DNA from 3 places in the Mycobacterium mantenii genome. Region 3 is predicted to be linked to each of the others. Evidence: predicted binding sites of a transcription regulator. Region 3 holds the regulator's gene; each other region holds the start of a gene.
What was found. Region 3 encodes LexA, which represses DNA repair genes until DNA is damaged. Its sites were predicted from a motif close to CGAACANNTGTTCG; they were not measured.
Positions count from the first base shown of each region.

Region 1: a site for LexA is predicted at 8,694-8,707, ahead of G6N50_RS07960 (HNH endonuclease signature motif containing protein). Genes of this name have one in related genera too.
Region 2: a site for LexA is predicted at 6,440-6,453, ahead of ruvC (crossover junction endodeoxyribonuclease RuvC). Genes of this name have one in related genera too.

Region 1 covers NZ_AP022590.1:1,782,148-1,792,517, forward strand. Annotated here, with positions in the region: gene G6N50_RS07920 (hypothetical protein) at 37-339, opposite strand; gene G6N50_RS07925 (YncE family protein) at 477-1,526, shown strand; gene G6N50_RS07930 (DUF5703 family protein) at 1,523-1,792, shown strand; gene G6N50_RS07935 (quinone-dependent dihydroorotate dehydrogenase) at 1,825-2,895, shown strand; gene G6N50_RS07940 (PucR family transcriptional regulator) at 3,097-4,620, shown strand; gene G6N50_RS07945 (Rv1733c family protein) at 4,806-5,435, shown strand; gene G6N50_RS07950 (GreA/GreB family elongation factor) at 5,780-6,394, shown strand; gene G6N50_RS07955 (GreA/GreB family elongation factor) at 6,391-6,873, shown strand; gene G6N50_RS07960 (HNH endonuclease signature motif containing protein) at 7,165-8,544, opposite strand; gene G6N50_RS07965 (YbhB/YbcL family Raf kinase inhibitor-like protein) at 8,838-9,368, opposite strand; gene G6N50_RS07970 (M20/M25/M40 family metallo-hydrolase) at 9,405-10,370, opposite strand, start outside.
Region 2 covers NZ_AP022590.1:487,502-497,871, forward strand. Annotated here, with positions in the region: gene pdxS (pyridoxal 5'-phosphate synthase lyase subunit PdxS) at 1-261, shown strand, start outside; gene tesB (acyl-CoA thioesterase II) at 271-1,116, shown strand; gene pdxT (pyridoxal 5'-phosphate synthase glutaminase subunit PdxT) at 1,113-1,703, shown strand; gene G6N50_RS02585 (YebC/PmpR family DNA-binding transcriptional regulator) at 1,901-2,656, shown strand; gene G6N50_RS02590 (polyamine aminopropyltransferase) at 2,657-4,240, opposite strand; gene G6N50_RS02595 (DUF350 domain-containing protein) at 4,237-4,692, opposite strand; gene G6N50_RS02600 (DUF4247 domain-containing protein) at 4,718-5,149, opposite strand; gene G6N50_RS02605 (DUF2617 family protein) at 5,146-5,661, opposite strand; gene G6N50_RS02610 (DUF4178 domain-containing protein) at 5,679-6,290, opposite strand; gene ruvC (crossover junction endodeoxyribonuclease RuvC) at 6,471-7,037, shown strand; gene ruvA (Holliday junction branch migration protein RuvA) at 7,034-7,633, shown strand; gene ruvB (Holliday junction branch migration DNA helicase RuvB) at 7,630-8,688, shown strand; gene G6N50_RS02630 (hypothetical protein) at 8,825-9,514, shown strand; gene G6N50_RS02635 (DUF1304 domain-containing protein) at 9,673-10,056, shown strand; gene G6N50_RS02640 (hypothetical protein) at 10,188-10,370, shown strand, end outside.
Region 3 covers NZ_AP022590.1:344,825-355,194, reverse strand. Annotated here, with positions in the region: gene G6N50_RS01765 (alpha/beta fold hydrolase) at 1-739, shown strand, start outside; gene G6N50_RS01760 (PhzF family phenazine biosynthesis protein) at 785-1,471, shown strand; gene G6N50_RS01755 (peroxynitrite isomerase) at 1,496-1,981, opposite strand; gene nrdR (transcriptional regulator NrdR) at 2,023-2,487, opposite strand; gene G6N50_RS01745 (LysM peptidoglycan-binding domain-containing protein) at 2,633-3,127, opposite strand; gene lexA (transcriptional repressor LexA) at 3,440-4,138, shown strand; gene G6N50_RS01735 (LGFP repeat-containing protein) at 4,154-6,343, opposite strand; gene G6N50_RS01730 (acyl-CoA dehydrogenase family protein) at 7,013-8,173, opposite strand; gene hflX (GTPase HflX) at 8,326-9,765, opposite strand; gene dapF (diaminopimelate epimerase) at 9,812-10,370, opposite strand, start outside.

The DNA.
Region 1 (10,370 bases), 1.4 Mb from region 3:
ACCACGACGGTACCCGGTGGACGGGTCCGCGAATGATCAGCGCGGAACGGGTACCGCGTGCGCCACGGAGTCGCGCACCGCAGCGGTCAGGCTGCGCTCGTCGGTGAGGTCGATGTCGACCAGGCTGCGGACGGCCGTGGCGACCACCTCGTCGGCCTGCGGAACGGGCCCGGCCAGGCGCGGCCGGTAAACCTCGACGACAAGGGATCGGTTCTCGATGTGGAATGAAAAACTCCGCCCGTCACCGACTTGCCCGTACCCGCTAGCGGAAATGCCTGTCGACATGTCCTCGACAGCAAACTCTTTCTGCGCCGTATGACGGTCAGCGGTGACGGCCATGAGCCGACCATACCTCGCCGGTAGGGTTGGACGCAGGCGGCATGGCCCTAGTGAATGCGAAGGCGTTCCCTAGAATTTGTGTTCCACCGCCGCACCACGAGGGAAACGAATTGCCGCCACGACTAGGACGCCACAAGCTGGCAGGTCAGGGCGGTTTGTGGAGTCTCGCGGTGTTGCTGATCACGGTAGCCGGCTGTTCATCGAATCCGCTCAGTACCGCGCCACGCACCATCGAAGCGGCGCGCCCCGCCGTGTCGCCGCCGGCGTCGCAGCAGCCGGCCGGCGCGGTGCGGCCCCTTGCCGGTTCCGCCGCGGCGGCGGTCTTCGACGCCGGCACCCACCAGCTGGCCGTCCTGACGCCGGGCGCCGACCCGGCCGCGCCCGCCAGCGTCACCGTCTTCGGCGGACCGCAGGTCACACCCCACGTCGTCGGGCTGCCGGGACCGGCGGCCGCGTTGGCCGATGACGGTCACGGAACCGTCTACCTGGCCGCGCGTGGCGGCTACTTCGCGGTTGAGCTGGCCACCGGCCGCGCGACGCAGGTGGCCGTCGAAGATGCCTCCCAAACCGAATTCACCGCGGTGGCGCAGCGCGCCGACGGCAGGCTGGTGCTGGGCAGCGCCGACGGCGCGGTGTACACCCTTGCTTCTCCAACACCGGCCTCCCCGGCGCCGGGCACCAGTGCGGCCGTCGCCAATCACAATAAGATTTTTGCGCGCGTCGATTCCCTTGCTACACAAGGGAATACGACGATAGTGCTGGACCGTGGACAAACGTCGGTGACGACGATCGACGCCGACGGTCGTGCCCAGCAGGCGCTGCGGGCGGGGCGGGGCGCCACCACCATGGCCGCCGATCCGGCGGGCCGGGTGCTGGTCGCCGATACCCGCGGCGGCCAGCTGCTGGTGTACGGCGTGGATCCGCTGATACTGCGTCAGGCCTACCCGGTTCCGCAGGCGCCATACGGCCTGGCCGGTTCCCGCGCGTTAGCCTGGGTTTCGCAGACCGTTTCCAATATCGTCGTTGGTTACGATCTATCCACCGGAATTCCCGTCGAAAAGGTGCGTTACCCGACCGTGCAGCAACCGAACTCGCTGGCCTTCGACGAAGCGTCAGACACCCTGTACGTGGTGTCGGGTTCCGGTGCCGGAGTTCAGGTCATCGAGCACGCGGCGGGTACGCGTTGACCGCGGCGCGGCGGAGCAGGCTGCCCGCAGGCTGGGACACGGAGATGTCCGACGAATACGAATGGGCGCCGCTGCGCCTGCCTCCGGAAGTGACCCGGATCAGCGCGTCCACCCGATTGTCCATCGAGGCCGAATACCGCGGGTGGGAATTGACCAGGGTGCGGCTTTACACCGATGGTAGCAGGCGAGTTTTGTTGCGCCGCAAGAAGTCTCGTTTGGACAGCGCCAACTCCGAGGGGCGACGGCCCGACCAGCCGGAACTGTGACGGCCGCCCAGCCACGCGAAGGCGGACATCGGATGTACGGCGTGCTGCGGCGGCTGTTCTTTGTGATCCCGCCCGAGCGGATTCACACGCTGGTTTTCGCCTTGTTGCGTGGTGTCACAGCGGTCAGCTGGGCACGACGGCTGCTGAGCCGGCTGCTGGCCCCGGCAGATCCGGCGCTGGCCAGCACGGTGTTCGGGGTGCGTTTCCCCGGGCCGCTGGGGCTGGCGGCCGGCTTCGACAAGGACGGCCTGGGGCTGCTCACCTGGGGCGCGCTGGGCTTCGGTTACGCCGAGGTCGGGACGGTGACCGCCAACCCGCAACCCGGCAATCCGGCCCCCCGGATGTTCCGGCTGCCCGCCGATCGCGCCCTGCTGAACCGCATGGGCTTCAACAACCTCGGCGCCGGCGCGCTGGCGATGCGGCTTTCGCGGCAGCGGCCCGAAGTGCCGATTGGGGTCAACATCGGCAAGACGAAGGTGACGCCTGCCGACGCCGCCGTCGACGATTACCGGGCGAGCGCCCGCCTGGTCGGCCCGCTGGCGTCCTACCTCGTGGTCAATGTCAGCTCACCGAACACGCCCGGGCTGCGCGATCTGCAAGCGGTCGAGTCGCTGCGGCCCATCCTGTCGGCCGTGCTCGCCGAGACGTCCACACCGGTGCTGGTGAAGATCGCGCCGGATCTGTCCGATGCCGACGTGGACGAAATCGCCGATTTGGCAGTCGAATTGGGCCTGGCCGGCATCGTCGCCACCAACACCACGGTGTCGCGGCAAGGTTTGAACACACCGGGCGTCGACGAGCTGGGTCCGGGTGGTATCTCCGGGCCGCCGGTGGCACGCCGGGCCGTGGAAGTGCTGCGCCGGCTCTACCGCCGTGTCGGCGATCGCCTGGTGCTGATCAGTGTCGGGGGCATCGAGACGGCGGACGACGCGTGGGAGCGGATTACCGCGGGCGCGTCGCTGCTGCAGGGCTATACCGGCTTCGTCTACGGAGGAGGCTTGTGGGTCAAGAAAATTCACGACGGCATCGCGCAGCGGCTGCGCGACGGTGGTTTCGCCTCGCTCAGTGATGCCGTCGGCTCGGCGGCCCACCCACCGGATTGAGGAGTGCCCGTCCGGACCCGACCCGCAATGTGCCGCAATCCCGCGCCGCTGCGATCGCGCGGTCGAGCACGAGAAGGCCGCCGGCATGACGAACCCGTGCTGGTGATCGCTTAGGACCAGTAGAAAATCGGAAATAGATTTTCGCGGGACCCGCTCCACTCCTGGCTAGGCTGACTACCAGTTCGGCATAAGGAGCGGCTGGTGATCACGTTGGACCGCTTGGTGAACGTGCTTGGTGGTTATGGAGTCCGGTTGCGTTGGTCGTCGGTGCCCAGGTCGACTGAACTGCGCAGCGTGGTGATCCACGAATCCGCCCCGGATCGTGTGGTGGTAGGGGATGTGTTGCTGGCCATCGGTGCCCGCTCCCTCCGCGAAGCGGTGCAGTGGGCAGCTTCAGCGCGTGCTGTCGTGGTGTTGGTACGCGACGGTGAGGAGCCGATCGCGTTCGACAAAGACGCCGAGGTCGGCGCGGTCATGGTGGTCGACGAGACGGTCACGTGGAGCGAGGTGGGTGCGGTCGTCTACGGGCTGGTGCTCGAGGGCCGTGAGACTGAATCCGGTCGTGGCCCAACGGATCTGTTCGCGTTGGCCGATAGCCTGGCGGACGCTATCGGCAGTTCAGTTGTCATACACGATCGACTGTTGCGGGTGCTGGCGTATTCGAAACTGCAGCAACATGCCGACCCGGCGCGGGTGCAGACGATCCTGGAACGGCAGACACCGGAGCAGCTGCGCGCACTGTTTGATGCTCGGGGCGTGTTCGCACACCTGAGGGTCTCCGACGAGCCGCTGTTTGTCCCAAAGGACTCCGAACACGGCTTGATCGGGCGCATGGTGGTGGCGGTGCGCTCCGGCGGAGAGCTGATCGGGTCGGTGTGGGTCGCGTGTTCGGCGCCGCTGAACGAAGCGGCGCGCACCGCCTTGGCCGAGGGTGCGCACACGGTGGCCCTGCATCTTCTACGCTCGCGGGCCAGCGCCGATTTGGAGCGCCAAGTCGAATCCGAACTGGTGATCCGGTTGCTGGAGGGCACCGCTGATGCCGCCATGGTGGCGAGCAGGCTGGGTCTGCCGCACGACGGTTTGAGGGTGATCGCGCTGCAAGCGTTCATCGGCGATGACCGCGATGCCGCTCTGTTGTTGGCTTTCGAGCGTGCCACCACTGGGTTCGGCTGGTCACGGCCGGGGCGCAGCGCCTTGGCGGGCAATATCGTTTACACGCTGCTTCCCGGCGGGCAAGCGGCGGATGCGCGGCGCTGGGTAACCGGTTTGCGGGCGGCCCTTCCCAAACAGGTGACGGTGTTGGCCGGCGTAAGTGGCGGCGCTGAGGTGACAGACCTCGCCGCCGCACGCCAGGAAGCCGAGGAATGTCTTGCGCTGCATGAGATGTCACCCGGGATCCCGCCTCCGGTCTATGACGAGTCATGGGCTGACATCCTGCTGCAGCGGTTGCGCACCGCGGCGCGCTCCGGCCGGTCCCCATCCCGTGGGCCGGTGGCCGAGTTAGGCCGCCACGACCGCGCCCACGGGACCGACTACGCGGCCACGCTGCGGGCATGGCTGGCGGCCCAGGGCGACCCGACCGAGGCCGGTAAACAGCTGGGAGTGCACGAAAACACCGTGCGTTACCGGTTGCGCAAGATGGCCGAGATCACCAATCTGCCGTTAGGCGATGCCAGAAAGCGGCTGGCGATGATGATAGAACTCGCGGCTATCGACACCGACTGACCAGGGGCGCTGTCGGAACCCGATAACGCGCGGCCCCGTAGTTGTCTGGCTGCGGCAAAGCTGGCGGCGACCATCCGCACCATCATGAAGGTTGCCAACCCAGCGGGCAGGTTTGAGTGACGGCTGGTATCCGCCCGCCGCGCGGTACCGCAAACCCAGGCCGACTCTGCGATAGGAAAGTTTCGATGTCCACCTCAGACCCCGATCATCAATCGATCGCCGACCACCGACCAGATGATGACGCCGCGATGGAGACCTTCACCGTGCCTTTGCCGCGAAGGCTGTTCGTGCGGCTGTTTGGTCGCAATCCGCTGATACGCACCACGGACCGGGTGGAGGCGCTGATTTTGGTGTTGGCCGTTGCGGTGTCGCTGATCGCCGTACCTATCGGTGCAGCCGTGGGCACCGCGGTCCATGATTCTCGTAGCCGCCACTACGCCGAGCAGGTCCAGACTCGCCGCCCGGTGACCGCCACTGTCATCGGGGAGAGCCACACTCGCCGCAACCTTGAGAGCCCGACAGTGACGGTTCCTGCCCGATGGTTTGCCGCCGGGGCCGAACGCACCGGCGACGTCACCGCGCCGCTGACGGCCAAAATTGGCGACGATGTTGAGATTTGGGTAGATGACGAGGGCCTTCCCGTTGCCCGACCGCTGAATACCGCCCGCGACGAAGCGCTGACCTTCGCGGTAGCGACCTGGTGGGCCGTGAGCCTCTTGGCAGCGGCCCTATTTGCACGCGCACGGATCACCCTTGACCGAATCCGCTACGACCGATGGCAACGGAGCTTCGACCGCCTCGTCGAGCGACGATAAGCATCGCGTCCACCTTGTAATTCGCAGCACAGTCTCCGCGTGAGCGTCTGCGGGGATCGAGTTTCCGCATGTATGAGGCGCTCTCGCCACTTGGGCTGTAGCCGTTTCGGGGCGGCCTCGGCAGAGGCGTTGTCGGGGCGTGACAATGCTTCGCACCGCAGTTGTCGGTTTCCGGCAAACACCTTCGGGCCCGCATACGCCACCATGGAGTCAACCGCCTCACGAAAACCTTTATACCGCACCGGAATTTCGCCCACCATGGGCCTCCGAGTCGTCAGCGGCGGCTGCCTCCGTTGGCCCGCCCCTGACGACGCCTCTCGACAAACGAAAGGACATCGCTCAAAGTGACGAGCACCAAATCCATCTGGATGACACGACAGCAGTACACCCGATTGCGGAACAAACTCAACGCGTTGCGGTCGGGGCTGATCGTCGAAGTCCCCGACGACATGATGGACTTCGACGCTAATCGCTCAGCGCGACAGCGTCGTATTCGCGAGATACAGAACCTGTTGGCGAAGGCGGTCGTTGGCGAGGCGGGCGAGGATCCCGCCGGTGACTCAATCGCCGAACCGGGCATGGTTTTGACCATTCGCTACGACGTCACGGGCGAAACCGAAACTTTTCTGCTCGGCAGACGCGGCAGCGAAGGCGCCAAGATCAAGGTCTACTCGATGGCGTCGCCGCTGGGTCGCGCAATAGCCGGCGCGCGTCCCGGCGACCAACGCATTTACTCAATTCCGGGTGAGACAGGTCGACTGGTGACGCTGGTGGAGGCCGTGCCGTATGAAATGCACCTACGACAGGGGCTGGTCACAGGCAGTCCACCGCGACGCAACGTCAATAGCGGCCCGAGCACGCAACTGACGCAGCATATCTCGGAAACCAACCGCGCCAACCACGTTCGCGTCGCGCGGGCCGAAACCTTAAGTACCACATACGGAGAGCAACGAATATGACCAGCACACCACCCGTGTGGATTTCGCCGCACGGCTATGAGCGGCTACAAAGGGAACTGGCCAGGTTACGTATGTTGCACAGCAGCGCAAACGTTGACGGTCAGCCGGACGACAACGCGATCGCTGTCCAATTCGCGTGGCAGGCCAGGATCCAACGAATTCATGATTTGTTGGTCAATGCCGTCGTCGGCGAGGACCCACCCGACGACGGGATCGCCGAGCCCGGCATGGTCTTGACCGTCCGTTACGACGATACCGGTGACACCGAAACCTTCCTCCTCGGTGTTCGCGGCGCGGAATACAGCGACATCGAGGTCTACTCCAACGAGTCCCCGCTAGGCGCCGCGATCGCGGGCGCACGCCCCGGCGAACGACGCACCTATACCCTGCCCAGTGGTGCGACCCTGGACGTCACACTGCTTGAAGCGGTGCCGTACGGGGTTCACAAGGCCGGTTTGAAGTCATGGCCGATTATATGACCCCGATTCATCGCATCGCGCCTGAATATGTTGAATTACAACCACATACACCGGCAACTGGGCATGCACCGGGTGCCCAATCGTCCATCGCTGACGTCCCGCGCGCCCAGAGGTGATCACATGGTCTTCGAAGTAATCGACCCGGTGGCGATCATGTTCCTCTTGCTAGCGGGTTTAGGCCTGATCATGGCCGTCGCGTACGGACGCATGTGAGTCGGTCGAACTCGATGGCACATCTCGCTTGTCGGCTTCGCCCCGCTCGGCGGCGCGGCCACCCGGCGAGTCGGCGCCTTAAGCTGCGCCCGCTGCGTTGTCGCCTTCGCCGTCGTGCTCGCGCAGCAGATCCTCGGGGTGGTGGAAGGTGTTGGTGCGGGGTTGGCCGCGGTCTTGGTGTGGCGGTGGGATCCATTCGGTGTCGCCGTTGGCGCGTTTTCGGGTGGTCCAGCCCTTGTCGAGGAGCCGGTGGTGGGGTCCGCAGGCCAGGGTGAGTTGGTCGATGTCGGTGCGGTACGTCGTGGCCCACTCTTGGACGTGGTGGACCTCGCAGTAGTAGCCGGCGACGTCGCAGCCCGGTGCGGTGCATCCGCGGTCCTTGGCGTACAGGACAATTCGTTGCCCGGGTGAGGCCAGGCGTTTGGTGTGGTAGAGCGCCAGCGGCTTGCCCTTGTCGAAGATCGCCAGATAGTGATGCGCGTGGCGGGCCAGCCGGATGACGTCGGACATCGGTAGCAGGGTGCCCCCGCCGGTCAACCCGGTGCCGGTGGTGCGTTCGAGGTCGGCGAGCGTGGTGGTCACGACGATCGACGCCGGTAGCCCGTTGTGCTGCCCCAACTGTCCGCTGGCCAGCATCGCGCGCAGCGCGGCGTTGAGCCCGTCGTGATGGCGTTGGGCGGCACTGCGGGTGTCGCGGCGCACCGCCTCCTCGGACGGGGCGCCGTCCACGGCCGGGGTGTCGTCGTCGGGGTTGCACATGCCCGGGGCGGCCAGCTTGGCCAGCACCGCCTCCCAACTGGCCCTGGCTTCCGGCGTCAGCCATCCACTCAGCCGCGACATGCCGTCGGCCTGCTGGGTGCCCAGCACCAGCCCGCGCACCCGCGCGCGATCTTCGTCGGTGTAGCTGCCATCGGGATGGAGACAATCCATCAGGCGCCGGGCCAGCTTGGCGAACTGCTCGGGCCCAAACTCGCCGGCCTTGGCCGCCAGATGCTGCTCGGCGTGCACGCAGGTCTCGACGTCGACCGACTCGGGCAGCTGGTGAAAAAACCGCCGGATCACCGCCACATGATCGGCCCCGATCGCCCCGTCACGCTGGGCCGCCGCCGTCGCCGGCAATACCGGCGCCAACGGCGCACCGCTCAACGCCCGCCGCGGCCCCAGATCGGCCGCCTCAGCGATGCGCCGGCCGGCCTCGGCCCGGCTGATATGCAGCCGATCGGCCAACACCCAGGACAACTTGCCACCCAACTCCGTCGAATCCGACTGCTCGCCAACCTGATTGATCAGTTGATGCCTTGGCGTCTGGAGTTTGCGTGTTACGCATTCGAGTTTCTCCAAGATTCCCAGACGTTCCGGGTTGGTCAGTGCCGCATACGAATGCTCCTCAAAACGAGAAGCCACGGCGCACAACGTGTCGACGTCGTCCTGAATCTGCTCGCGGTCCGTCACGGTCATCTGCACGGCCCAATCGGCCGTGCGAACGGGCTGCACAGCTCGTACCTGGCTGCCTTCAACTGGCCGATCAGAAACGCGTACTCCCCGACCACGTCAAGCAGCTCGGCAGGCGTCAGTGCCTCATACAAGTGCCCCTGAAAGCGACTAATCGAACTCATGTTCGAATGCTACGACCGCCCACTGACAAATCACGCCGCGGTGGAACCACCGGGACGAAAGTGGCGCAAGTGATTTCGGCCCGACGCCCGACGCCCGACGCCCGACGCCCGAAGGCGAGAGCCTAAATCCACGCCCTACTTCTGTTCGTAGGTGGCGTGGATGACCGCCCGCGCGATGGCGTGCTGGAACAGGTTGAAGCCGAGGAAGGCCGGGCTGGCGTCCTCGGGCAGATCCAGCTTCTCGGTGTCCACGGCATGCACGGCGATGTAGTACCGGTGTGCGCCGTGGCCCGCCGGCGGCGCGGCGCCGATGTAGCGGCGCTGCCCGGCGTCATTCACCAAAGTCAGCGCATCCCCGGGCAGGTTGCTGCCGTCGCCGGCGCCCGCGGGCAGTTCGGTGACGTCGGCCGGCAGGTTGGCCACCGCCCAGTGCCAGAACCCAGAGGCCGTCGGCGCGTCGGGGTCGTAGACGGTGACGGCGAAGCTGCGGGTCTCGTCCGGGAATCCCGACCAGCTCAGCTGGGGGCTGACGTCCTCGCCGCCCGCACCCATGATCCCGCTGACTTGCGGATTGGCCAGCGGCTGGCCGTCGGTAACCGATTGCGAGGTCAACGTGAAGGTTGGCAGCTTCGGCAACGATGCGTACGGGTCAGGAGCAGTGCTCATGGCGGTCCTCTCGTGTGATCAGCGTGCGTTTGTCGTCTAGCAGTGGGTCAGGAAATGGGCCAGCACGTCGGTGCCGAACCGCAGCGCATCGATGGGTACCCGCTCATCGACGCCGTGGAACAGCGCGGTGAAATCCAGGTCCGGCGGCAGGCGCAGCGGGCTGAAGCCGAAACAGCGAATACCCAAGCGCGCGAAAGACTTCGCGTCGGTACCGCCGGAAAGCATATACGGCACGGTACGGGCACCCGGATCGAACGCCAGCACCGCGGCGTTCATGGCATCGACCAGGTCCCCGTCGAAGCCCGTCTCATAGGACGAGAAGTCCTTGATCCACTCGCGCGTCACGTCCGGCCCGAGCAGTTCGTCGATCTCGGCCTCGAAGTCCGCCTTGCGGCCCGGCAGAATCCGGCAGTCCACCACCGCCTCGGCAATCGCCGGGACGACGTTGGCCTTGTATCCGGCCTTGAGCATGGTGGGGTTCGCGGTGTCGTGCAGCACGGCCTTGAGCATGCGAGCCATCGGGCCCAGCTTTTCGATCGCTCCGCGCAGGTCACCCGATTCGGTGTCGAAGGTGAGCCCGGTCTCCTCGCTGACGGCGGCCAGGAATTGCGCGACCGTGTCGGTCAGCACGAGCGGGAACTGATGGCGGCCCAGGCGGGCGACGGCCTCGGCGACGGCGGTGACGGCGTTATGGTCGTGCACCATCGAGCCGTGACCGGCCGGGCCCCGGGCGGTGAGCTTCATCCAGGACAGCCCCTTTTCGGCCGTCTCGATCAGATAGAGCCGACGTTCGCCCCCGTCCCGGCGCCGCACCGTCAGCGAAAACCCGCCCACCTCGCCGATCGCCTCGGTGACGCCGGTGAACAGCTCCGGCCGATTGTCGACCAGCCACTGCGCTCCGAAGGTGCCGCCGTGTTCTTCGTCGGCGATGAACGCGAAGACCAGGTCGCGCGGCGGCACGATGCCCGCCCGCTTCAACTGGCGGGCCACCACGATCATCAT
Region 2 (10,370 bases), 140 kb from region 3:
CTGTTCACCGCGGGCGGCATCGCCACCCCGGCGGACGCGGCGATGATGATGCAGCTCGGGGCCGAGGGCGTGTTCGTCGGCTCGGGCATCTTCAAGTCCGGCGACCCCGCGCAGCGCGCCGCCGCGATCGTCAAGGCGACCACCTTCTACGACGACCCCGACGTGCTGGCCAAGGTGTCGCGCGGGCTGGGCGAGGCGATGGTCGGCATCAACGTCGAGCAGATCGCGGAGCCCCATCGGCTGGCCGAGCGCGGCTGGTAAAAACAGTCCGTGTCGATCGAAGAGATCCTCGATCTCGAGCAGCTCGAGGTCAACATCTATCGCGGTAGCGTGTTCAGTCCGGAGTCGGGCTTCCTGCAGCGCACGTTCGGCGGCCATGTGGCGGGGCAGTCGCTGGTGTCCGCGGTGCGCACCGTCGACCCGCAGTACCAGGTGCACTCGTTGCACGGGTATTTCCTGCGGCCCGGGGACGCCAAGGAGCGCACGGTTTTCATCGTCGAGCGCTCCCGCGACGGCGGCTCGTTCGCCACTCGCCGGGTCAACGCCATCCAGCACGGCGAAATCATCTTCAGCATGGGCGCCTCCTTTCACACCGATCAGGAAGGCGTCCACCACCAGGACGTCATGCCGGAGGCGCCGCCGCCCGACGGGCTGCCCGGGCTGGACTCGATCAAGGTCTTCGACGACGCCGGATTCAAGCAGTTCGAGGAGTGGGACGTCTGCATCGTGCCGCGCAACCTGCTGCAGCTTTCGCCGGCCAAGGCCGCACAGCAACAGGTCTGGTTCCGCCACCGCGACCCGCTGCCCGACGACCCGGTGCTGCACATCTGCGCGCTGGCCTACATGAGCGACCTGACCCTGCTGGGATCGGCCCAGGTCACCCACCTCGACGTGCGGGAGCACCTGCAGGTGGCGTCGCTCGACCACGCGATGTGGTTCATGCGCCCGTTCCGGGCCGACGAATGGCTGCTGTACGACCAGAGCTCGCCGTCGGCCAGCGGCGGCCGTTCGCTGTGCCAGGGCAAGATCTTCACTCAGTCCGGCGAGATGGTCGCGGCGGTCATGCAGGAGGGGCTGACCCGCTTCAAGCGCGGATACCAGCCGACCACCCAGTGAGCGCCCCGCGGATCGGGGTGCTCGCGCTGCAGGGCGACACCCGCGAACACCTGTCCGCGCTGCGCGAGGCCGGGGCCGAGTCGATGCCGGTGCGCCGGCGCAGCGAGCTCGAGTCGGTCGACGGCCTGGTCATTCCCGGTGGGGAATCGACCACCATGAGCCACCTGCTGCTCGACCTCGGCCTGCTGGAGCCGCTGCGGGGGCTGCTCGCCGACGGGCTGCCCGCCTACGGCGCGTGCGCGGGCATGATCCTGCTGGCCAGCGAGATCCTCGACGCCGGCGCGGGCGGACGCGAGGCACTGCCGCTGCGTGCGATCGATATGACGGTGCGCCGCAACGCTTTTGGGCGACAGGTCGACTCGTTTGAGGGGGACATCCCGTTCACGGGGCTTGGCGATCCGGTGCGCGCGGTGTTCATCCGCGCACCCTGGGTCGAGCGCACCGGTGAGGGCGTCGAGGTGCTTGCCACCGCGGCCGGGCACGTCGTCGCGGTGCGGCAAGGCCGCAAGCTGGCCACCGCGTTTCACCCCGAGATGACCGGCGACCGGCGCATCCATCACCTGTTCGTCGACCTCGTCACCGGCTGACGGCCCCTCCGGTGGTGGGTGTGAGTACGCAAGGCGCTAGCGGATGCGCTATCGCTTTCCGGGGGGCGCATATCCCCGCCCAGCGGTGACTCCTGGGGCCACTGCGACGGCTGGACAGACGCCGGGCCGCCCAACCCGACCGTCCACGTAGACTCGTCTGGCCACAAAAACAAGAAGACTTTCAGATAAGGACACCGATGAGCGGCCATTCCAAGTGGGCCACCACCAAACACCAGAAGGCCGTCAAAGACGCGCGCCGCGGCAAGGAGTTCGCCCGGCTGATTAAAAACATCGAGGTCGCCGCCCGCACCGGCGGCGGTGACCCGGCGGGCAACCCGACGCTGTATGACGCCATCCAGAAGGCGAAGAAGACCTCGGTGCCCAACGACAACATCGAGCGCGCCCGCAAGCGGGGCGCGGGCGAGGAAGCCGGCGGCGCCGACTACCAGACGATCATGTACGAGGGCTACGGGCCCAACGGCGTGGCGGTGCTGATCGAGTGCCTCACCGACAACCGCAACCGGGCGGCCGGCGAGGTGCGGGTGGCCGTGACCCGCAACGGCGGGAATATGGCCGATCCCGGATCGGTGTCCTACCTGTTCACCCGCAAGGGCGTCGTCACGCTGGAGAAGAACGGCCTGACCGAGGACGACGTGCTGACGGCGGTGCTCGAGGCAGGCGCCGAGGACGTCAACGACCTCGGCGACAGCTTCGAGATCATCTCCGAGCCGACCGACCTGGTGGCGGTGCGCACCGCGCTGCAGGACGCCGGCATCGACTACGAATCGGCCGAGGCCAGCTTCCAGCCCTCGGTCAGCGTGCCCGTCGACGTCGACGGCGCGCGCAAGGTGTTCAAGCTGGTCGACGCCCTCGAGGACAGCGATGACGTGCAGAACGTCTGGACCAACGTCGACCTCTCCGACGAGGTGCTGGCCGCCCTCGACGAGGAGTAGCTACTCGTACCCGTGCCGCATGTCCTCGACGATGCGCGGATTGTCCAGGGTCGACGGCTCCACCGGGCGCGGCCCGATGTCGCCGGAGAACACGGCGGCGGCGTCGAGCACCTGCTGGTTCAGGTAGCGCAGCGGGGGCGCATTGGCGGGCACCTTCGGTGCGGGCGCGGCGGCGGCGCGCTGCGCCAGGGCGAACCCCCAGTCGCCGAACGTGGGCACGTGCACGTGATAAGGCGTGACCGCGTAGCCGGCGGCCCGGATCGACGAGGCGGTCCGCCAATACGCCGTCGGGGTGGAGAAGGGACTGCCCGCCTGCACCACCATCAGCCCACCGGGGGCCAGCGCGCGGGCGACCAGCGCATAGAACTCCGTCGAGTACAGCCGGCCCAGGACGGGTGTGTCGGGATCGGGAAGGTCGACGATGACCGCGTCGAAGCGATCCACATCGGGTCGGCGCAACCAGTTCATCGCGTCCTCGGTCAGCACGGAGACTCGCGGGTTGTCCAGCGAACCGCCGTTCGCGTTGCGCAGCGTGGTGCGCGCGATGTCGATTACGGCGGGGTCGAGCTCGACCTGCACGATCTTGGAAATGCCTGGCTGGCGCAGCAATTCGCGAGCCGCCAGGCCATCGCCGCCGCCGAGCACCAGCACCGAATGCGCACCGTTGCCGAGGGCGGGGTAGACCAGGCTTTCGGTGTAGCGGTATTCGTCGCGGGTGGAGAACTGCAGGCCGCCGTCGAGGTACAGCCGGGTGTCGTTGCCGCGGCGGGTCACCACGATCTCCTGGTAGGCCGTGTGCCGGTAGGCGATGATCGGGTCGGCGTAAAGCCTTTGCCTGCTCGTTGTTTCGATGTCGGCCGAACGCAGCAGCAGGGTGGCGAGCAGTCCGGCCGAGGCGGTCAGCGCGCACAGCGCCAGCAGCAACTGGCGCGTCGAAACCACTTGGCGCAACAGGAAAATGGCCACGACGGCCGCCGCCCCCAGGTTGATCATGCCGGTGGCCGCCGCGCCTCGAATCATTCCCAGGTGTGGCAGCAGTAGGAACGGCCAGACCAGCCCGCCCAGCAACGCGCCGAGGTAGTCCGCGGCGTTCAGGTTGGCCAGGGTGCGGCCGGCATCGGCGGCACCCGCGGACCGTCCGCGCTGTAACAGCGTCATCAACAACGGCACCTCGGCGCCGACCAGGCCTCCGATCAGCGCCGTGCTCACCGCCAGCACCCACGTCGACCCGTCCACAAAGGCGAACACCACGTACAGTGCCGCCGCCGAGAGCCCACCGATGATACCCAGCAGCGCCTCGACGGCGATGAAGGTGATCGCGGCGTGCGCCAGCAGCGGTTTGACCAGCAGGGCACCCACGCCCAGCGCGGCGATGTAACCCGCGACGATTAGCGAGGTGGCGACGATCCCGCCGCCGTCGAGACTGGCCGACAGCGTCAGCAGCGCGAGTTCATAGATGATGCCGCACGCCGCGCACGCCGCCACGGCGGCCAGCAACAGCGCCCGCCACCGCCCCGACGCCGCCTCGGGCGGCGTCGCCTCGGGCGGCGTCGCCTCGGGCGTCCGCACATCGACAGCGCTCATGACACCGCCGCGGCGGTCACCCCTCCCACGGCGAGCAGTATCAGCGCCACCGCGAACGATCCCGGATGCAGCTCCGGCTCGTCGATGTGCTCGTGAAAACTGCCCGGTATCAGCAGATGCATGGCCAACAGCGCGATGCCCAGCAGGATGACCCCCATCAGCCCGTACACCGCCACGCCGACGAGGCCCTGGCCCAGCTGGCTATAGCTGTTGGCGATGGCGGTGATGATGACGACGGTCAGGGCGATGTACATCGCACCCGCCACCACGACAGCGTTGGGCCGGCGGTCGATGAACACCAACTGGCGCAGCTTTCCCGGGGTCAGCACGTCGACCGCGTAGAACCCGACGAGCAGCACGGCCATGCCGACCGCGAAGTAGAGGATCGTCGCGACCGCGCCTTTCAGCACGGGATTGAGGTCGACGGTGCCGATCTCGACGGCGAGGTACATGGTGCTCTCCTTTGCGGTGGTGCCGTCACTTGGTTCCGCCGGGGCCGCCGGGGGTGCCTCCGGCGCCGCCCGACGGGGATCCGGGGGAAAATCCGGGGCCCAGGAAGATGAAGGCGCCGTGGCTGTATCCGGCGCTCAGCGGCTCGACGCGGATGCTGCACGGGTAGTTGCCGTCGGGGCCGACGATCACGATGTTGTTGTTGTAGCGCAGGTACTCGGTTTTGTCGTTGTCGGCTCGCGCGTCGGGTTCCTGGTAGTCGGCCAGAGTGTCGGCCACCTGTTCGGGCGACCCCGTGCACTGGTAGCGGGTCCCGTTCACGTCGCGGGCGTATTCGTGATAGTGGCCGGCGACATACGACGCAATGTTCTTCTGCAGCAATATGATTCCGAAGATCAGACACGTCACCCCGGCGAGGCCCAGCACACCGGCGATCACGAACAGGCGATTGCGGCTCACGGGCGCCACCGGCTGGCGGTGTGCACCACCGTTCCGCCGCTGCCGGCGGGACGGTTCGGATAGAGATGCCAGGTCTGCCAGCGCCAGCCGGCGCCGTCAGGTTCGGCGGCCAGCGCGGTCAGCGCGGCGTCATCGCCGGGGAACGTGCCGCCCAGCCAGCCGGCCCCGCGGGCGCAACGGTCGCGCAGGTCCTGCGCGAGGCGACGAAAGCTCGCCTCGTCGTGGGTGTCGGTACAAGATTGCAGGCAGTAGCCGGGCGCGTCGGTGCGCGCGGGCAGGTCGGCCCCGAGAGTGCGTGCGGTGCAAGAGATTTCCTCGGAGAATCGGCCCGCCGCGTGCTCGACCGCGACGACGTGTGAGGCGCCGAGCACCCCGAGCAGGAGCGCGGCGCCACCGCCGGGGTGATCCAGCCTGCAGCTGGCCAGCGGCGTGGGGAGGGGCGTGTTGAGCGCCAGTCCCAGCCGTTCGCCGGATACGTCCGCCGGGGTCACGGCGAGCCGATGAAGGGGCACCGAGCAGACCTCGTGCCCTACGCCGAGGCGGGCGGGGGCGCCGCGTACACGGTGATCTCGCCGGGCGACACGGACTTGCCCGTCGACACCTCCCAGGGCATGTCGGACGCCCAGCGCTCGAACGAGAGCAGCACCGACTCGTCGGCGTTGGTGCAGTCGACGAATTCCATCTCGCCGCCGGCCGGCAGGCCGGTGGCGCCTTCGGTCGTGTAGGAGGCCCGGCCGCGTTCGGACTCGTGGAACATCACGCCGTCGACGACGTAGGGGTCGCCGGGCCGCAGCGGCACGTCCTTGCGGGTGACCCACATCGCGAGTTCGAGCCGCCCGTCGTCCTCCTCGACGCTGAACCAGATCGGCTGGTCGCCGCCTTCCAGCAGGTGCTCCCACCACACGAACGGGCCCTCGCGGTAGGTGACCGACCCGCGCACGATGTAGTCGACGCCGCCGTAGCTGACGACGGCGCCGGGGCCCAGTTGGCGCGGCCCGAACTGCGGCATCGCGTCGGACGCGAGTGGATCCGGACGTCCGTCCCGCTGGGCCGGTTGCTTGGGCCGCCGCAAAGCCACCACCAGCACCACGATGGATGCGATGAAGAGCGCCACGGCGATGATGAGCAGCAGAGATCCCACGCCAACCCTTCCGTTGCCACGATGCTTGAGCGAACGTGGGCTAAAGCTAACAGCTTTTTCGCGGGTTCGGCGCCCTAACGTCACCCCCGGGAATCGGCCGCGGCGCCGCGTGTCCTACCCGGACCCGTCGGGGCCGGCCGCTAGGCTATCGAACAGCTGTTCTACTAGTTGGGAGCGGGAATGCGGGTGATGGGCGTCGATCCCGGCCTGACCCGATGCGGTCTGTCGGTCGTCGAAAGCGGGCGCGGGCGCACGGTCGTCGCGCTGGACGTCGACGTGGTGCGCACGCCGTCGGATGCACCGCTTGCCGAGAGGCTGCTGCAGATCAGCGATACCGTCGAGCACTGGCTGGCCACCCACCAGCCGGACGTCGTGGCCGTCGAGCGGGTGTTCTCCCAGCTGAATGTGTCGACGGTGATGGGCACCGCCCAGGCCGGCGGGGTGGTCGCGCTGGCGGCGGCCAAGCGCGGCGTCGACGTGCACTTCCACACCCCCAGCGAGGTCAAGGCCGCGGTCACCGGCAACGGCGCGGCCGACAAGGCGCAAGTCACCGCGATGGTCACCAGAATCCTTGCGCTGCAAGCGAAACCGACACCTGCCGACGCCGCCGACGCCCTGGCGTTGGCTATTTGTCACTGCTGGCGGGCGCCGATGATCGCCCGGATGGCCGCGGCCGAAACCATGGCCGCCCAACAGCGACAGAAATACAAAGCCAAGTTGGATGCCAAGCTGAAGGCCGCGCGATGATCGCCTCGGTGCGCGGCGAGGTCCTCGAGGTGGCGCTCGACCATGTGGTGATCGAGGCCGCCGGCGTCGGCTACCGGGTGAACGCGACCCCGTCGACGCTGTCCACGTTGCGGACCGGGACCGAGGCGCGGCTGATCACCGCGATGATCGTCCGCGAGGACTCGATGACGTTGTACGGCTTCACCGACGCCGACAGCCGCGACCTGTTCTCGACGCTGCTGTCGGTGTCGGGGGTGGGGCCCCGGCTGGCGATGGCGACCCTGGCCGTGCACGACGCGGGGGCGCTGCGCCAGGCGCTGCACGACAGCGACGTCACCGCGCTGACCCGGGTGCCGGGCATCGGCAAGCGCAGCGCCGAACGGATGGTCTTGGAGTTGCGGGACAAGGTCGGTGCCGGCATAGCGGGCGCGCCGGGCGGCTCCTCGGTGGTGAACGGGCACGCGGTGCGGGGGCCGGTGGTCGAGGCCCTGGTCGGGCTCGGCTTCGCCGCCAAGCAGGCCGAAGAGGCCACCGACAAGGTGCTGGCCACCGAACAGGACGCGACGACGTCCGGCGCCCTGCGCGCGGCCCTGTCGCTGCTGGGTAAGTCCCGATGACCGACGACTACGGGGACGACTACGCCGAGCGGGAGGTCTCCGGCGCGCTGGCGCCCGGCGAGGGCGACATCGAGGTCAGCCTGCGACCGCGTTCGCTGCACGAGTTCATCGGCCAGCCGCGGGTGCGCGAACAGCTGCAGCTCGTCATCGAGGGCGCCAAGAACCGGGGCGGCACACCGGATCACATCCTGTTGTCCGGCCCGCCGGGACTGGGCAAGACGTCGCTGGCGATGATCATCGCCGCCGAGCTCGGATCCTCGTTGCGGGTGACGTCCGGGCCCGCGCTGGAACGCGCCGGTGACCTGGCGGCGATGCTGTCCAACCTGGTCGAGCACGACGTGCTGTTCATCGACGAGATCCACCGCATCGCCCGGCCCGCCGAGGAGATGCTGTACCTGGCCATGGAGGACTTCCGGGTCGACGTGGTGGTCGGCAAGGGTCCCGGGGCGACGTCGATTCCGCTGGAGGTGGCGCCGTTCACCCTGGTCGGCGCGACCACCCGCTCCGGCGCGCTGACCGGCCCGCTGCGGGACCGGTTCGGGTTCACCGCGCACATGGACTTCTACGAGCCTTCCGAGCTGGAGCGGGTGCTGGCCCGCTCCGCCGGAATCCTGGGCATCGAACTGGGCGGCGACGCGGCCGAGGAGATCGCCCGGCGCTCGCGCGGGACGCCGCGGATCGCCAACCGGTTGTTGCGCCGGGTTCGCGATTTCGCCGAGGTGCGCGCCGACGGCGTGATCACCCGCGACGTCGCCAAGGCCGCGCTGGCGGTCTATGACGTCGACGAGCTGGGCCTGGACCGGCTGGACCGGGCGGTGCTCTCGGCGCTGACCCGTAGCTTCGGCGGCGGCCCGGTCGGGGTGTCGACGCTGGCGGTGGCGGTGGGCGAGGAGGCCGCCACGGTCGAGGAGGTGTGCGAACCGTTCCTGGTCCGCGCCGGCATGGTCGCGCGGACGCCGCGGGGCCGGGTCGCCACCGCCCAGGCGTGGACGCACCTCGGCTTGGCCCCCCCGGCCGGGGTCACCGGCCTCGGGCAGGCCGGCCTGTTCGACTGATCGCGACCAGTAGGTAGCTGGGCCGTCGACGGCCCCGGATGCGTTTCGCGACCAAATCGTGACCTTCGCGCCGAGCCATGGCCCGAACGTTCGGGTAACCAGCCTCACAGCAGTGATATCTGTGAAGGAGGTTCCGATGAGGACCACGAGCCACGACTACGACCGCCCTCGCGCGCTGTACATGCCACGTACCCGCGGCGCGCTAACCGGGTCACTCCTGATACTCCTGGGTGCGTGGGGTGCCTTGGTGCCGTTCTTCGGCCCCAACATCGATTGGGTCTACATGACCGACCCGGCATGGACGTGGACCACGGCCAAGGGCTGGCTGGAGGTGCTGCCCGGGGCCGCCGCAGCGGTGGGCGGCCTGCTTGTGCTCATGTCCGGTAACCGTGCCAGCGCCGTGTTCGGCGGGTGGCTGGCGGTGGCCGGCGGCGCCTGGTTCGTCGTCGGCCGCGCGTTCGCATCGACCCTGGGCATCGGCGACGTCGGTCAACCGATGGCGGCGACGGACCTCAAACGCGCCCTGCTCGAGGTCACCTACTTCACCGGTCTGGGCGCCCTGATCGTGTTCCTGGGCGGGGCCGCCGTGGCCCGCCTGGCCGTTCGGCACGCACGCGACGTCGTGGTGACGCCCCCGGCGCCCGTGGCGGGCGAGGCCGTTCCGACGGCTGAGCCGGCCATGTACGACGAGACGCGCGCCCCGGCGGCGGCGCGGGCGGACGCCGCGGCGGCCGGGGCGGAGCCCCGCGGGCGCACCGGTCGTGGCTTGTTCCGTCGGCGCGCCGGCGGCGGCCTGTTCCACCGGCATCACCACGCGGGCGCGTAGCCGGTAACCAAGCACGGCGGGAGGCACCGGTAGCCCTGGGCTACCGGTGCCGATTCGCGTCAGGCTGGCCCGGCCAACCGCTGGTCGGTAAAGTTCACCGGCGCCGAAATATGCGCAATCCGGCCGCCGCGCCGGCCTCGACCAGCGAGGAGGAAGCGATGATCACCGCCGGATTGGTCGTCGCCGCGCTGGCGGCGTTGCTGCATGTCTACATCTTTGTGATCGAATCGTTGACCTGGACCTCGCCGCGCACCCGCGCCACGTTCGGCACCACCGAGGCCGAGGCCGAAACCACCAAGCTCCTCGCCTTCAACCAAGGCTTCTACAACCTGTTCCTGGCCATCGTCACCGGCGTGGGCATCGCCGCAGTTACCTTGGGGCACAAAGGCATTGGCGCGGCGCTCATCTTCGCCGGCGTCGGGTCGATGGCCGCGGCCGCGGTGGTGCTGGTCGCGTCCGACCGCGAGAAGGCGCGCGCCGCCGCGACGCAGGGCGCCTTTCCGGCGATCGCAATCGTGCTCTTGCTGTTCGGACTTCACTAGTAACACGAGTCTCAGCAGCCTCAAAAGCCACAGCTAGCGGTGGCTTTCGACTCTCCCGTGGGTTAGTAGTGGAAAGCGCTGGGTAACCATCCCAGGCCGGAATCAAGCCCGGTATTCAACGAGGGGATGTCATGAAATACGCAGAAGACGGCCAACCGCGCGGGCTGAGCATGCCGCGCTCGCGCGGCGCGGTCAGCGGATTGCTCCTGGTCATTTTGGGAGCTTGGGGGGCGTTAATACCGTTTGTTGGTCCGCATTTTAATTTCGCCTACACACCGGACCGGGATTGGGCGTGGAGCACAGCCCGCGGCTGG
Region 3 (10,370 bases):
GCTCAGCGTGCTCGACATCGAGCGGGTCACCATCATCGGTCACTCGCTGGGCGGCGGCGTGGCCATGCAATTCGCCTACCAATTTCCGCATTTGGTGGAACGGCTGATCCTGGTCGGCGCCGGCGGCGTGACCAAAGACGTCAACTTCGTCCTGCGCTGGGCCTCGCTGCCGATGGGCAGCGAAGCGATCGCCCTGCTGCGGTTGCCGCTGGTGCTGCCCGCGGTTCAGCTCATGGGACGCGTCCTGGGTGTGGCGTTGGGCAGCAGCGGGCTGGGCCGCGACCTGCCCAACGTGCTGCGGATCCTCGACGATTTGCCCGAACCGACGGCGTCCGCGGCATTCAGCCGGACGCTGCGCGCGGTGGTGGATTGGCGCGGACAGATCGTCACCATGCTCGACCGCTGCTATTTGACCGAGGCCATCCCAGTACAGATCGTCTGGGGCACAAAGGATGTGGTGGTTCCGGTCCGGCACGCGTGGATGGCGCATGCCGCGATGCCCGGCTCCCGGCTCGAAATCTTCGAAGGATCGGGCCACTTCCCCTTTCACGACGACCCGGCGCGTTTCATCGACGTCGTCGAGCGCTTCATCGACTCCACCGATCCCGCCGAATACGACCAGGCCAACCTTCGCGGGTTGCTGCGCACCGGCGGCGGCGAGCGGGCCGTCTCGGGCCCCGCTCCCACTCGCGTCGCCGTGCTCAACGCCATGGGATCCGACGAGCGCAGCGCCACCTGATCACCTCGGTCGGGGCAACCGGCTCCGGCGCCGTACAGTCGGGCCATGGGGATCGACGTGACGGTGTTGCGGGTGTTCACCGATTCGGGCGGCAACTTCGGTAACCCGCTGGGCGTGGTGGACGCCCGCCAGGTCGACCCGGCGCACCGGCAGCGGCTGGCAACCCAATTGGGCTACAGCGAGACGGTTTTCGTCGACCTGCCGGCGGCCGGCTCCTCCACCGCGCACGCCAGCATTTTCACGCCGCGAACCGAACTGCCGTTCGCCGGCCACCCGACCGTCGGCGCGACGTGGTGGCTGCGCGAGGTCGGTTCGCCGATCAACACGCTGCAGGTACCGGCCGGGCTCGTGCAGGTGGGTTACGACGAACACCGCGCCAGCATCAACGCCCGCGCGCAGTGGGCACCCGACTTCGCCCTGCACGAATTCGCTTCGCCCGACGAGGTTCTGGCCGCGGATCCGGCGGACTTTCCCGACGATGCCGCCCACTACCTGTGGGCCTGGGTCGACCGCGCGGCCGGGTCGCTGCGGGTGCGCATGTTCGCCGCCAACCTCGGTGTGGTCGAGGACGAGGCAACCGGTTCGGCGGCGATGCGGATCACCGATTACCTGAGCCAGAGCCTGCGGATCACCCAGGGCAGGGGCTCGGTCATCGACACGACGTGGAGCGCCGAAGGCTGGGTCCGGGTGGCCGGGCGGGTCGTCAATGACGGTGTGAGACACCTGGACTGACGGCGTCGCACGCCCTCGGAGGGCTCAGCGCTGCCGGTGCAGCACCGCGGCGAGGTGGTCCTGCAACGGTTGCCCGACCGCACCCATCTGCACCGTGTAAGAGAGCTCGTCGCCGTCCACGCGGAAGGAACGACCCAGCGCCGTCACCTCTTTGGCACTAGGAGTCAACCCGACGGTCGTGGTCGACATTTGCATTTCGATGAGATCACCGGTGACCGAGTAGGTGCCGACCTCGATTTCGGTGATGCCGCTGGGATGCGCCAGAACCAGTTCGACGTGGCCCGGTTGGGGCACGCGAAGGTAGCCGGTTTCGGCGTGCAGCGGCTTGCCGTCGGCTGCCGCCTTGGTTTTCTGCCCGTACGCCAGAAACGGTTTGCCGACATGGGAGAACACGACTTCTTCGAGATAGTCGAAGGGCGGGATCGTCGGGTACTTACCCGCGCCCTGGCCGGACCAGGTCCCAAGCAGGGGGGCCAGCGCCGCGAGGTCGGGATGCAAGTCAGTGGGCATGGAACCGAGCCTAGCCCGCTGAGGAGCCAGCCCGGTTTTCGTCAGCCCGGGGTCGCCACTCCCCGGTGCTCCCGAAGCGCCTGGATTTCACGCTCGAAATCGTCCGCGGACTCAAAGGACCGATACACCGAGGCGAACCGCAGGTAGGCCACCTCGTCGAGGTCGCGCAGCGGCCCCAGAATGGCCAAGCCGACCTCGTGACTGGGGATCTCCGGCGAACCCGCGGCGCGCACGGTGTCTTCGACCTGCTGGGCCAGCAGATTCAGCGCGTCGTCATCGACCTGACGCCCCTGGCAAGCCCGGCGCACGCCGCTGATGACCTTCTCCCTGCTGAACGGCTCGGTGACGCCACTGCGTTTCACCACCGCCAGGACGGCGGTCTCCACGGTGGTGAACCGTCGTCCGCACTCGGGACAGGATCGGCGGCGGCGGATCGCCTGCCCTTCATCGGTTTCGCGCGAGTCGATCACCCGGGAGTCGGGATGACGGCAGAACGGACAATGCATGACCGCTCCTTCACCGTGACGAGGTACCGCAGGACTCTGAGCGTACCCGCGCGCTGACCTGCACGGCTAATGGAGCCGCCCGACGTACGGCCTCACCACTCGCGTCCGAGGGCGCCCGTCCAGAGTCGCTTTCGCACAACGGCTGTCAGCCGACCGGGGCGATCAGGGCCTGACCCGCCATCAGGGTGGGCGAGTGCAAATCGTTCAGTTCACGGATGCGGTCGGCGACCTGAGTGGTCGGCGCGTCGGGCGCCACCCGGTGCGCGAAGTCCTGAAGCGACTCCCCCGCGTCGACGCGGACGACGGCGAGCCGGTCCGGAACGTGCGCCGCCGACGTCGTGGAGTCACCGTTGAGCGCCTGGCCGACGTTCGCGACCAGACCCAGCCACAGCGTGATCGCCCCGGCGGCCAGTGCCAACCCGATGGTCGAAGCCCAGGTGGCCGAACGCCTGCGGTGGGGAGCTACGGACATTGCCACCCCGGTGCCGTAGTAGCGCGTCGGCGCAACCGCCGGCCGCGACGGCGCGGGCCTGCGAGGCCGGGTCAGGCCGTCTCGTCCATATCGAGCACCCTGGACGGGACCGTTGATCGGGCGCCGAAGACTGCTGGTACGCGGCGCAGGCGTGTGGATGACTGTCATCTTCGTTCCTCCGGTCAACTAACTCTCGCTCGTGTGTTCGACTCTAATCGCTTGTATGTTCGAAGCCCGAACATTTGAGCGAAGCGTGTCGCACGAGCAAACGCTAGATCACACCACCGACAAACTTCGCCGGTCACTGTTGGGCCTGCAGTTCAAATACCCGATATCCCCAAAAGTTACACACGTGTGATTCACCGGCTATAGGGTCTTGATCCACCAGCGGCAGGGACTTTTGGCCCTCATGCGCCCCAGGCGACACGCTACTCGAACACATGTTTGATTCTTGTTCGCGGTACCGCTACATTCAGTGCCATGGGCGACAGCAACGACAATTCACCGGCCGATCCCGACGGCCGGTTGCACTCCGTCGATACCTCGCTGACCGAACGGCAGCGCACCATTCTGAATGTCATCCGCGCCTCGGTCACCAGCCGCGGCTACCCGCCGAGCATCAGGGAGATCGGCGACGCCGTCGGTCTGACGTCGACGTCGTCGGTGGCGCACCAGCTGCGCACCCTGGAGCGCAAGGGGTACCTGCGCCGCGACCCGAACCGCCCGCGCGCGGTCGACGTCCGCGGGGCCGACGACGACGTGGCGGCGCCCGCCACCGAGGTGGCCGGGTCGGATGCCCTGCCGGAGCCCACGTTCGTCCCGGTGCTCGGGCGCATCGCGGCCGGCGGCCCCATCCTTGCCGAAGAGGCCGTCGAAGATGTCTTTCCCCTACCGCGCGAATTGGTCGGCGAAGGAACGCTTTTCCTGCTCAAGGTGGTCGGAGACTCGATGGTCGAGGCCGCGATCTGTGACGGCGACTGGGTGGTGGTGCGTCAGCAGAACGTCGCCGACAACGGCGACATCGTCGCGGCGATGCTTGACGGCGAGGCCACCGTCAAGACATTCAAACGCGCCGGCGGTCAGGTGTGGCTGATGCCGCACAACCCGGCGTTCGACCCCATCCCCGGCAATGACGCGAGCGTGCTGGGCAAGGTTGTCACGGTCATCCGCAAGGTGTGACCCGCCCAGGCCGAATCAGTCGGCCCTGGTGAAGCCGTTGGCCAACGCGACTTCTTCGCTCGACAGCCAGATCTCGGCGAGCGTGTCCTGATACAGGTCGCTGCCCGGCGTGTAATACAGGCCGTAACGAGCGCTGGCCTTGATCGGGTACCCCTCGGGCGCCTGGTACGGGTCATCGAGCGGCAGGTGAATCGTGGGGCGTCCGTCCGGGCCCGCCAAACCGTTCTCCGAGCCGTCCTCGTCGTCCGCGGCGGCGTGCCGACCGCTTCGTGCCAGCGTCCCGGCCGCGACCGCACCGGCTCCCGTCCCGACGTCCGCGGGGGTCTCCTCTAGGGACTCGACGTCCTGCTCCGGCGTTGCGAGCTCGTGGTATTCGTCCTCGGGCTCGGCGGTTTCCAGGGCGCCGGTCACGGCTTCGGTGTCCGGCGGGGTGTGCGGAACGGCGACGTCGGCATACTCGTCCTCGGCATACTCCGTGTCCGCGTAGCCAGCATCGTATTCATCCGCGTCGACGTATGCGGCGTCGTCGGCCGTCTCGGACTCGGCGACCTCGGGAACGCCGTCGGTGTAGTCGGTGTAGTCGGCTCCGGCATCGGCATAGTCGGCCTCCGACAGCATCTCCTCGGAGACGACCGGGATGGAGTCGGTGACGATCGCGTCGGGATCAGCGTCGGTGAACCCGTATTCACTCTCGGCCGGCATCTGACGTTGCCAGCTGACCCGCGCGGCCTCCGGTGCCGGTTCGGGCTGCTGCGGCGCGCTCAGCCGGAGCGGCTCGGCGTCGAGGTCGGAATCGTCCCGCCCCCAGGGCCCTTCGGCGTCATAACCGAAATCCCCGCCGTGCTCGGGCGCGTAGCCCGCGGCGTCCTCGTGCCCGGACCGGCGCCGGCGCCAGACGAACAGCATCCACACCAACAGCACGAGCAGCGCCAGCACCGGAATTGCGGCCATCAGCCACCACCAGTGCCAGGTGAATTTCTTGGGATGCGCCGGCACGGCCGAAGTGCTCGGCTGATTCTGGCCCGACACCTGCAGGCCCGACAGCAACGGCGCCAGGTTGGCCGGTTCCGTAGTGAACGTGTTCTTCGCCCGGTTCCACGAAATCTTGCCGCCGGTGAACTGCTGCGAGATCACATCGCCGCTCACGGACTGGTCGCCGACCGGCGCACCCAGTTTGCCGGCGGGGGCGCGCAGCTTGTCCCATGCGGCCCTCATCGCCCCGCGCACGACGAACGCGCCGTGGTCGGAGGTCCAGAAGATGACCGGCTTGTCGGCGGCGGAGAAAGTGCAGATGCGGCTGGAAGGCCCGATGCCGCCGTCGGTTTCGTTGGTGGTGGGGAATCCCAGGTCGCTGCCGACCGGTCCGCCGAGCGACTCGTATTTGGCCAGGATGTCGCTCTCGACGGCGTTTGCGCCGGTGGCCGGGGTGAAGAACACCTTGCCGCCGGCGAAGTTCTGGGCGATGCCGTCGCCGCCGACGGGATATTGCCCGCCCTGCTTGGCGCCCAAGGGTCCGGTGGGTCCGCCGGCCGCGCGCCAGGCCGTGTTGATCGACGCGGTGGGATCGATCGCCACCTGCAGGCCCTTCAACTGGTCGGCCAGCGCCGGCGGCTCGGTGGTGAACTGCTTCGTCTGCCGGTTCCACGACACCTGGCCGCCGCTGAAGTTCTGCGACGACACCTCGCCGGAGTAGGTCTCGTCGCCGACGGGCACCCCGAGCACCCCGCCCGAGCTGCCGAGCTTGTCCCAGGCGGTGTTGAGGGCGCCGCGCACCACGTGCGGGCCGTGCTCGGGGGTCCAGAAAATCACCGGCTTGTCGCTGGCCGAGAATGTGATTACCCGGCTGTCCGGACCGGCGAGGCCGGGCACCTCGTTGATGGTCGGGAAGCCCAGATCGCTGCCCGCCGGCCCGCCGAGCGACTCGTATTTGTCCAGGACGGGCCCGTAGGCGAATTTGGCCCCGGTGGCCGGGGTGAAGAACATCTTGCCGCCGTCGAAGTCCAGGGCGAAACCGTCGCCGACGGGGTAGACATCGCCCTTGCGGGCACCCAGCGGCGACGTGTCACCGCCGGCCTTGTCCCATGCGGCCATGATCGCCGCCTCGGCGTCGCCGATCGGGCTCGCTACCGCCGTGGGGGCCAGCAATACGGTGGCCAGTGCGGTAGTCGTCAAGCTGACCAGCGCGCTTCCGATCAGCCTGCGCATGTGACCTCTCTGCACCTTCACCAAGCCTCCCAGCCGGCGGATATGGCTTTATCTGCGGCTATGCCCTTACCTGCATAGCCGGCGAGCGGGCCGGGTGTGCGCGGGAAAGAAACCCGCACGCGATCAGCCTTATCGCCGGGCTCGCATAACTTTGCTCCAGCCAACAAGAAATGCGAAGTCAAATCACAAATTCTACAAAAACGGATACCACACCGATGTCGAAATGATGCCGGGCCACGGCCCAATTGCGACGAACAGCGCCACGGTTCACGCGAGGTTGCCGATGCCGCAGACAAAAGGGAGGGCCAACGCGGGATCGGGGCGCGCCGCCGGACTGCCGACTCGCACAGCAGAATTGCGCCGGTCGCGGTGGCGCGGGGCGCGCACGCCGCCACCGGCGACGCGCTCATGAGCCTGACTATGCGCGATGGCGCGGTCGGCACACCAGAAACACATGTGCCGACGGTACGTGAGCCGTCGACGCATTCACGCCATACCCCGGCGCGACGGACCAATCATCCGCACCGGTCGGTTTATCGCTCACCGGCAATAGCGCCGCGCCCAGTCGACCGCCGAATGTTCGTCGCGCCCTGCGATTGCCGAACATTCCCGCGCCGTTATCGCCCGCGGGGGTTCGCGGTCGCGGACCGCGGTCCAGCAAACGAAACGCTATACGCCGAGGCTGCGGCCGATGATTTCCTTCATGATCTCGGTCGTGCCGCCGTAGATGGTTTGCACCCGCGCATCCAGATAGGCACGGGCAACGGGATATTCACGCATGTAGCCGTAGCCACCGTGCAGTTGCAGGCAGCGGTCGATCAGGTGCACCTGCTTTTCGGTGCAGTACCACTTGGCCATCGCGGCCTGTTCGGCCGTGAGTTTGTGATCCAGGTGCAGGCGAACGAATTCGTCGACCATCATCCGTACCACGGTCGCTTCCGTCGCCAGTTCGGCGAGCACGAAGCGGCTGTTCTGGAAGCTGCCGATCGGCTTGCCAAATGCCTTGCGTTCCTTGGTGTATTGCAGGGTCTGCTCGAGCACCTGCTCCATCGCCGCGGCCGCCATGATGGCGATCGAGATCCGTTCCTGTGGCAGGTTCTGCATCAGGTAGATGAAGCCCATACCCTCTTGGCCCAGCAGGTTTTCGGCCGGCACCTTGACGTCGGTGAACGACAGCTCGGCCGTGTCCTGCGCGTCGAGCCCGATCTTGTCCAAGTGGCGCCCGCGCTCGAAGCCCTCCATGCCCCGCTCGACGGCGAGCAGCGAGAAGCCCTGCGCACCCTTCTCCGGGTCGGTCTGTGCGACCACAATCACCAGGTCGGAGTTGATTCCGTTGGTGATGAACGTCTTTGATCCGTTGAGCACATAATGGTCGCCCTGCTTGACCGCGCGGGTCTTGATGCCCTGCAGGTCGCTGCCGGTTCCCGGCTCGGTCATCGCGATCGCCGTAATCAGCTCTCCCGTACAGAATTTCGGCAGCCAGCGCTGCTTCTGCTCCTCGGTGGCCAGGGCCAACAGGTAGGGCGCCACGATGTCGTTGTGCAGGCCGAAGCCGATGCCGCTGTAGCGGCCCGCGGTGGTCTCCTCGGTGATGATCGTGTTGTACCGGAAATCGGGGTTGCCACCGCCGCCGTACTCTTCGGGCACCGCCATGCCCAGGAAGCCCTGCTTGCCCGCCTCTAGCCACACACCACGGTCGACGATCTTCGCCTTCTCCCACTCGTCGTGGTACGGCGCGACGTGGCGCTCGAGGAAGCCCCGGTAGGACTCACGGAACAGGTCGTGCTCTGGCTCGAAAAGCGTGCGCTGGTATTTGATGGCGCTGCTCATTGGAAGACCTCCGGCGACTGGGATTTCTGCAGCCCAACATATACCAACCGGACGGTTGGTAGGCAGCTGGCGGGGTCGGCTACCGTCGCGCTTCGGCGTCGCGAACGGTCGTGCGCCGCACGGATCGCCCGATTACGCGGCGCAAACGCCCGTCAGCGAGCCGCGAACTCGCGCAGCCGACCGGCCAGGGCCACCGGGACCCGGGCCCTGATGCGGGTGCCCTCGGCGTTGTGCTCCTCCTGTTGGACTCGCCCATCGGCGTGCAGGCGGGCCACCAGATCGCCGCGATGGTACGGGATCACCACATCGACGGCCGTGTCGGCGGGAACGGCGAGCTCGGCGATCCGGCGGCGCAGGGCGTCGATACCGTCGCCGGTGCGCGCCGAGACGAACATGGCGCCGGGCAGGGCGTGACGAAGCTTGGCCAGCGTCAGATCGCTTGCGGCGTCGATCTTGTTCACCACCAACAGCTCGGGCGGTGGCTCCCCGTCGTGGTCGGCCCCGTAGTCGGCGAAGACTTCGGAGACCACCTGGCGGACCGCGTTGATCTGCGCCAGGGGGTTGACGTCGGAGCCGTCGACGACGTGGACCAACAGGTCGGCGTCGACGACCTCCTCCAGCGTGGAGCGGAAGGCCTCGACCAGCTGGGTGGGCAGGTGCCGGACGAACCCGACGGTGTCGGTGAGCACGTACGGCCGGCCGTCCTCGAACTCGGCTCGCCGGGTGGTGGGTTCCAGGGTGGCGAACAGCGCGTCCTGTACCAGCACCCCGGCCCCGGTCAGCGCGTTGAGCAGGCTCGACTTGCCGGCGTTGGTGTAGCCGACGATGGCGATCGAGGACAGGTCGCTGCGCAGCCGGCGGCTGCGCTGGGTGTCGCGGACCTGCTTCATCTCTTTGATCTCGCGGCGCAGCTTGGACATGCGCTCGCGGATGCGCCGCCGGTCGGTCTCGATCTTGGTTTCACCGGGACCGCGCAGGCCCACGCCTCCCCCGCTGCCGCCGGCCCGGCCACCGGCCTGCCGGGACATCGACTCACCCCAGCCGCGGAGCCGCGGCAGCATGTATTCCATCTGGGCCAGCGATACCTGTGCCTTGCCTTCCCGGCTGGTGGCGTGCTGGGCGAAGATGTCCAGGATCAACGCGGTCCGGTCGATGACCTTGACCTTGACCGCCTTTTCCAGTGCGGTCAGCTGCGCCGGGGACAGCTCACCGTCGCAGATGACGGTGTCGGCGCCGGTCGCCAGCACCACTTCGCGCAGTTCCTGGGCCTTACCCGAGCCGATGTAGGTCGACGGGTCGGGCTTGTCGCGGCGCTGGATCAGCCCCTCGAGCACCTGCGAGCCCGCGGTCTCGGCCAGGGCGGCCAGCTCGGCCATGCTGGCTTCGCTGTCCGCGGCGCTGCCGTCGGTCCACACGCCCACCAGGACGACCCGCTCGAGCCGCAGCTGGCGGTATTCGACTTCGGAGACGTCGGTGAGCTCGGTCGATAGGCCGGCGACGCGGCGCAGCGCCGACCGGTCTTCGAGGGCGAGTTCACCCGTGCTGGGCTCCGGGATTGCCGGAGCGTGGTGGCGAAATTCAGGTTCTGTCATAGGCAATACAAGATGATGCACGGCAAAACGGTGTCGTGCACCTGATTTAACGCTGCTGCTCGCGCCACCATTCCTCGCTGAGTTCTCCTTGGGCCACCAGCACCGACGGTCCGCGCAGGAAGCTGGTGGCGTCGGTGATGGTGACGACGACCTCGCCACCGGGCACGCACACGGTCAGGCTGCCGGTCGCCACCGTCCCGGTGCCGGCCAGCGCGGCGACCGTGGCCGCGACCGTCCCGGTGCCGCACGAACGTGTCTCGCCGACTCCGCGCTCGTGGACGCGCATGTGCACCGTCCCGTCGGCCGGTGCGGTGAGAATCTCGACGTTCACCCCGTCCGGGAATTGGGCGGCATCGAAGCTCACCGGCGCGGCCACATCCAGCCCCGCCAACGCCTCGACGGTCAGGCGCGGGTCGACACAGGCCAGGTGGGGGTTGCCCACGTCGACAGCCAGGCCGGAAAATCGCCGGCCCCCGACGACGGCGTCACCGGGGCCCAGCGTGTTGGCCTTGCCCATGTCGACGCTGATGTCGGCGGTGGTCGCGTCGACGCGATGCACGGCGACCGGCCGCGGGCCGGCCAGCGACCCGACCACGAATTCGTCG